2 regions of the Mesorhizobium sp. CA7 genome follow, and region 1 is predicted to be linked to the other one. Evidence: riboswitches for the same ligand, from Rfam matches in the RefSeq annotation. Region 1 holds a riboswitch; the other holds the start of a gene.

Region 1 (3,400 bases):
CTTTGGCCGCCGAGATCGCCGAGGACGCGGCGGCCACCAAGCTGGTCAACGGCCTGGGGCTCAACGTCAACCTCGTCGCCTCGCCATTCGAGCAGCCGCTTGGACTGCGCAGCTTCGCCGAGATCTGGTCGCGCCAGACGCGCTGGGCGCGGCTGCGGCGGGTGACCTTTCCGCTGTTCTTCGCGCCGGAGATCCTGACTGGCGCTGCGGTGCCGCTGCTGCTGGCGCTGATTGCGGCAGCAAGCGCCGGCGTCAGCCTGCCCACGACGGCCTTGGGCGTGCTGGCGATCGCCTACCTGCCGGAATGGCTGCTGGCCTTTGCGAAGGGCTGGTACCTGTCGCCACGCAGCGTCACCGCGATGATTGTGCGCGATGCCCTGCTGCCGGCCATCTGGGCGCGCGCCTGGTTCGGCGGCGCCGTCGAATGGCGTGGCAACGCCATGACCATCCGCACCAAGGCGATGACCGAGCTGGAGGAGCTCGCCTAGAGCAATTCCAGGAAAGTGTGAAACGGTTTTCCGTCCGGAATTGCGGCTCTGGAAGGCTCGGGCCGCGGCGTTCTCAGGCTTCTATTTTGCTGCCTTCAGCGCCTGTTCCACGTCTTCCAGCAGATCGTCGCTGTCCTCCAGGCCGACGGAGAGCCTCAGCGTGCCTGGCCCGATGCCGAGCTCGGCGCGGGCCTCGTCGCTCAGGTTCTTGTGCGTCGTCGTCGCCGGATGGGTGATCAGGCTCTTGGCGTCACCGAGATTGTTCGAGATCAGCACGATGTCGAGCGCGTTCTGGAAGGCAAAGGCCGCCTGCTTGCCGCCTTTGACGTCGAGGCAGATCAGCGTCGAGCCTCCCGACATCTGCTTCTTGACGATATCCGCTTGCGGATGATCGGCGCGACCCGGATAGATGACACGGGCGATCTCCGGTCGGCCGGCAAGGAAATCCGCGATCTTGCCGGCGCTCTCGGTCTGCTGACGCACGCGCAGCGGCAGCGTCTCCAGGCCTTTGAGCAGCGTCCAGGCGTTGAAGGGCGACAGGCTGGGACCGGTGTGGCGGAAATAGTCGTGCAGGTTCTCGTCGATCCACTTCTTGTCCGACAGGATGACGCCGCCCAGGCAGCGGCCCTGGCCGTCTATGTGCTTGGTCGCCGAATAGACGACGATATGGGCGCCGAGCAGCAGGGGCTTCTGCTGCAGCGGCGTGGCGAAGACATTGTCGACGATCAGCCTGGCGCCGATCGAATTGGCGAGCCTGGCGACGGCCGCGATGTCGACCACCTCCAGCGTCGGGTTGGTCGGGCTTTCCAGGAAGAACAGCTTGGTGTTCGGCCTTATCGCCTTTTCCCAATTGGCGATGTCGGTGCCGTCGACCAGCGTCGCCTCGATGCCGTAGCGCGGCGCCAGCGTCTCGACCACCCAGCGGCAGGAGCCGAACAGGGCGCGCGCCGCGACGATATGATCTCCGGCCTTGGCGCTGCAGAGCAGCGCGGCGGTTACTGCGGCCATGCCGGAAGCGGTGGCGCGGGCATCCTCGGCGCCTTCCAGCGCGCACATGCGCTTTTCGAACATGTCGACGGTCGGGTTGGCGTAGCGCGAATAGATGAAGCCCGGCTCTTCGCCCTTGAAGCGGGCTTCCGCCGCTTGCGCCGTCTCGTAGACATAGCCTTGGGTGAGATACATCGCCTCGGATGTCTCGCCGAAACCGGAACGCAACGTTCCGCCATGCACGAGTGCCGTCTGAGGTTTCCAGTTGCGCTTCTTGGTGCTCATAGCCCTGCTTTCAGACACAAAAAAACCGGCCGCGAAGTCGCAACCGGTCCATATAGCCTTGCGGCTCGACGGTCCTTTAGCGACTTGTTTAACGTGGCTGCAAGCCGACCGGCCAAATCACCACGGGATAACGACCCTTTAGACCCGCGCCGCGCTTGCGTCAATTGCCGGCTTCATTAAGAGGTTTGTACCAGCCGGGCGGCAAGAGCCTGCTTAGATCCTCGCCCGGCCTTGTGAACGGAGCCAGCCTTTGCGGCAAACAGGCATTCTTCCGGATCAGGACATCGCAGCGCTGTTCGAGGCGAAGGCGCTGAAGTCGCCGCGCGCGCTGGACGCCGACCAGATCCAGCCGGCCAGCCTCGATCTAAGGCTCGGCGACAAGGCGTTTCGCGTGCGTGCCTCGTTCCTGCCGGGTCCGGATCATCGGGTCGTCGACAAGCTCGAGCGGCTGAAGCTGCACGAGATCAGCCTTGCCGAGGGCGCGGTGCTGGAAACCGGCTGCGTCTATATCGTGCCGCTGCTCGAGAGCCTGGCGCTGCCGGCGAACGTATCCGCCTCGGCCAATCCGAAGAGCTCGACCGGCCGTCTCGACATATTCACGCGCGTCATGACCGATCGCGGCCATGAGTTCGACAAGATTGCCGCCGGCTACCGCGGGCCGCTCTATCTCGAGGTCAGCCCGCGCACCTTCCCGATCGTCGTGCGCGCCGGCTCGCGGCTGTCGCAGATCCGCTTCCGCACCGGCAACGCGGTGCTCTCGGAGAATGAGCTGCGCGAACTTCACCGCGCCGAGATGCTGGTCGCCACCGAGCCGCCCAATATTTCAGGCGGCGGCATCGCGCTCTCCATCGATCTCGACGGCGACAAAGACGGCCTTGTCGGCTACCGCGGCAAGCACCACACCGGACTGGTCGACGTCGACAAGCGCGCCGCCCAGGATGTCGTCGATTTCTGGGAGCCGATCTACAAGAGCGGCGCCGGCGAACTGGTGCTCGATCCGGACGAATTCTATATCTTGGTCAGCCGAGAAGCCGTGCACGTGCCGCCGCTCTATGCCGCCGAGATGACACCCTTCGATCCGCTGGTCGGCGAGTTCCGCGTCCACTATGCCGGCTTCTTCGATCCGGGCTTCGGCCACTCCGCCGCCGGCGGCAGCGGCAGCCGCGCGGTGCTTGAAGTGCGCAGCCACGAGGTGCCTTTTATCCTCGACCACGGCCAGATCGTCGGCCGTCTCGTCTACGAGCATATGCTGAAACGCCCGCAGGCGCTTTACGGCACCGAACTCGGCTCGAACTATCAGGCGCAGGGCCTGAAGCTCTCCAAGCATTTTCGGGCAGCGCGGTGAGGTCCAAGTGGGGAGATGTCCGGAAGGGGACGCGCCGTCCCATCTGTTCTTCGTCATTCTAGGGCGGAGCAAGGAGCGAAGCGACGCGCGCAGACCCTAGAATCCATGCCGTGACGCCTGAGCGCCGCCACGGTGCCGAACGCTCACCAGCCAATTCCGCGAGAGAACTCGAACCATTCAGGATGATCTTCTGGAGCCTTGGCCGGTCTTGTGCCCGGGCATGCGGTGGGTAAGGTCGTTGGCGACACCGAAATAGCGTGCCACCTTCTGGCTCGCGGTCATGTAAACATAGCCT
Region 2 (3,400 bases), on a different contig from region 1:
CGGATAATCCGGCAGCTCCAGCAGACGTCGCCCGCCGAACCATTCCAGCGGATGGCCCAGCCCGGCGGAAACCATCAAACCTGCAAGATGATTGCTACCGCTGCGCGGCGATGTGCAGACGAGAATTCCCGCCCGTATTTCGGAAAGAATATTCGGGGGATTTCCACCACTGCCGGCGATCGACGAAAGAAACGAATTTCCGTCATCGCCTCAGCAAAAACACCGCCTGCTGACCAAAAAAATTCCAGAACCACCAGGGCATCGACAGGCCGATCTTCTGGCCGTTGGCGTCGAGCGCGGTTGCCTTCTCGACGGTCGCGCCGAGCTCTTCGCACAGATTGACGAAGTCGCGGATGGTGCAGAAATGGATGTTGGGCGTGTCGTACCAGGAGTAGGGCAGGTCCTTGGTGACCGGCATCCTGCCCTTGACCAACAGCGAGAAGCGCACGCGCCAGTGGCCGAAATTGGGGAAGGACACAATGGCGCGGTTGCCGATACGAAGCAGCTCGTCGAGCACCAGCTTCGGGTTGCGGGTCGCCTGCAGGGTCTGTGAGAGCACGACGAAATCGAAGCCCTTGTCGGGATAGAATTCGAGGTCCTTGTCGGCATCGCCCTGAACGACGGAAAGGCCGCGCGCCACGCATTCGTTGACGCCGCGCTGCGACAGTTCCAGCCCGCGGCCGTCGACCTGCTTGGTCGCCTGCAGGAGCTCCAGAAGCAGTCCGTCGCCCGAGCCGACATCGAGGACGCGCGAATTGGCCGGGATGAGATCGGTGACGACATCGAGGTCGACACGCTGGGCGCGATTGACGCTCATGGCTTCGCCTCCTGCATAGCGCATGATCCCGGTCCGAAAAGTCGGCGACTTGTCGGGGTCATAGGCTGAGCCCCCTGGCGCGGGCGGCGGAGGCGATGAAGCCGTTGATGGCCGCGAACAGCTCCGGCTCATCGAGCAGGAAGGCGTCGTGGCCGCGATCGGTCTCGATCTCGACGAAGGATACGGAAGCGCCCGCCGCGTTCAAGGCATGCACGATCGATCGGCTCTCCTCGGTCGGGAACAGCCAGTCGCTGGTGAAGGAAACCAGGCAAAAACGCGTCTTGGTGCCGGCGAAGGCGTCGGCGAGGCGCCCGCCGTGATCGGCGGCAAGGTCGAAATAGTCCATCGCGCGGGTCAGATAGAGGTAGGAATTGGCGTCGAAGCGGTCGACGAAAGTCATGCCCTGATGGCGCAGATAGCTCTCGATCTGGAAATCGGCGTCGAAGCCGAAGGTGAGCGCCTCGCGGTCCTGCAAATTGCGGCCGAACTTGCGGTGGAGCGCGGCTTCCGAAAGGTAGGTGATATGAGCGGCCATGCGCGCGACGGCGAGCCCTTTTTCCGGCCGCTTGCCGAAATCGAGATATTTGCCGCCATGCCAGTCGGGATCGGCCATGACGGCCTGTCGGCCGACTTCATGGAAGGCGATGTTCTGCGAGGAATGGCGGGCGCCGGTGGCGATGGGCAGGACGCAGAACACGCGCTCCGAATGGCTCGCCGCCCATTCAAGAACCTGCATGCCGCCCATCGAGCCGCCAAGGACGCAAAACAGCTTCTCGATGCCGAAATGATCGACCAGCATCGTCTGCGCGCGCACCATGTCGCGTATGGTGATGATCGGCAGGTCGAGCCCGTAGGGCTTGCCGGTCGCCGGGTTTGTGGAGGCCGGACCAGTCGAGCCGAGGCAGCCGCCGACGACATTGGAGCAGATGACGAAGAAACGGTTGGTATCGATGATCCTGCCGGGCCCGATCAGCACTTCCCACCAGCCCGGCTTGCCGGTCACCGGATTGGTGTTGGCGACATGCTGGTCGCCGGTCAGCGCATGGCAGACGAGGATGGCATTGGAACGCGCGTCGTTGAGCGTGCCATAGGTCTGGTAGGCAATCTGGAAGGGCGCAAGAAAGGTGCCGGCGTCGAGCTTCAGCGGCTTGTCGGGGCCGAACCGCAGCACCGGGCTCGACGGATGGTCGGCCTCGTCGTTGGTTCTTGCAGCACGCTGAGCGGCCATGTCCGTCCTCATCCTGTCCCGCATCGGTTTCGTCCCGACGCGGTGTCCGGCCGGCAGCGGACAATAAAAAACCGGCATTGCCGTCGCAAAGCCGGTTACAGGGTTGCAAACGGCCCTTTAGCGAATTGTTTAACGTGGCTGCAAGCCGACCGGCCAAATCACCACGGGAGTCTGGCAATCCTTCTAGGACCAGCGCCGCGCTTCGTCAACGGGTGGCCTCCTCGCGACCGGATACGGGTGCCAGCCGGCGGCACTCGACATTCCAGCCCGTGGCCTGTATTTCCGCTGCGGCCTTGAAGGCCTTCTCGACGGATTTGTGACATGAAGCAGGATCAGCCCCGTCCGACGCCCCGCGCGGGCATCATGGACATCGAGGCCTATGTACCGGGAAAAAGCACCGCGCCGGCCGGCGTGGCGAAAGTCTACAAGCTGTCGGCGAACGAAAATCCGCTCGGGCCCTCGCCGAAAGCGATCGAGGCCGCGCGCGAAGTGGCGGCGAAGCTCGATGTCTATCCGGACGGCTCTGCCCGCCGGCTGCGCGAGGCGATCGCCGAGGTGCATGGGCTGAACCCGGCCAACATCATCTGCTCCAACGGCTCCGACGAGATCCTGGGGCTGCTGGCGCAGAGCTATCTTGCGCCGGGCGACGAGGCCGTGTTCACCGAGCACGCCTTCATGGTCTACAAGATCTATATCCAGGCGGCCGGCGCCAAGCCGGTGGCGGTCAAGGAAACCGAGGAGCGCGCCGACATCGACGCGATTTTGGCCGCGGTGACGCCGGCGACGCGGATCGTGTTCCTCGCCAATCCCAACAATCCGACGGGCACCTATGTGCCGTTCCAGGAAGTGCGCCGGCTGCACGCTGCATTGCCGAAGAACGTGCTCCTGGTGCTCGACGCGGCCTATGCCGAATATGTGCGGCGCAACGACTACGAGGCCGGCATCGAGCTCGCCGGCAGTTCCGAGAACGTGGTGATGACCCGCACCTTCTCCAAGCTCGGGCTCGGCGGCGCGCGCGTCGGCTGGATGTACGGGCCGGCGCATATCGTCGATGCGATCAACCGCGTTCGCGGCCCCTTCAACGTCAACGCCACAGCGATCGAGGCTGGCATCGCCGCGATCCGCGACCGTGCCCATATCGAGCGCAGCGTGGCGCATAACGAGAAATGGCTGGCCTGGCTCAGCGCCGAGCTGACCGGGCTCGGCCTGCGCGTCACGCCGAGCGTCGGCAATTTCGTGCTGATCCATTTTCCCGACGGCAACAAACATTCAGCGGCGGCCGCGGATGATTATCTGAGCGCCCGCGGCTACATCCTTCGCCGCGTCACCGGCTACGGCTTCCCCAATGCGCTGCG

The links. A riboswitch is a leader RNA that binds a small molecule or an ion and turns the genes downstream of it on or off. The one in region 1 is predicted to bind S-adenosylmethionine.
Region 2: another riboswitch for S-adenosylmethionine. It lies ahead of metX (homoserine O-acetyltransferase MetX); the one in region 1 lies ahead of LB552_RS06755 (O-succinylhomoserine sulfhydrylase).

What each region holds. Positions count from the first base shown of each region.
Region 1 covers NZ_JAIUHH010000002.1:426,120-429,519, forward strand. The annotation lists gene LB552_RS06750 (ceramide glucosyltransferase) at 1-488, shown strand, start outside; gene LB552_RS06755 (O-succinylhomoserine sulfhydrylase) at 570-1,760, opposite strand; SAM riboswitch at 1,817-1,894, opposite strand; gene LB552_RS06760 (2'-deoxycytidine 5'-triphosphate deaminase) at 2,011-3,105, shown strand; gene LB552_RS29605 (hypothetical protein) at 3,283-3,400, opposite strand, start outside.
Region 2 covers NZ_JAIUHH010000011.1:78,171-81,570, forward strand. The annotation lists gene LB552_RS29900 (Stf0 family sulfotransferase) at 1-180, opposite strand, end outside; gene metW (methionine biosynthesis protein MetW) at 203-817, opposite strand; gene metX (homoserine O-acetyltransferase MetX) at 876-2,045, opposite strand; SAM riboswitch at 2,143-2,220, opposite strand; gene hisC (histidinol-phosphate transaminase) at 2,367-3,400, shown strand, end outside.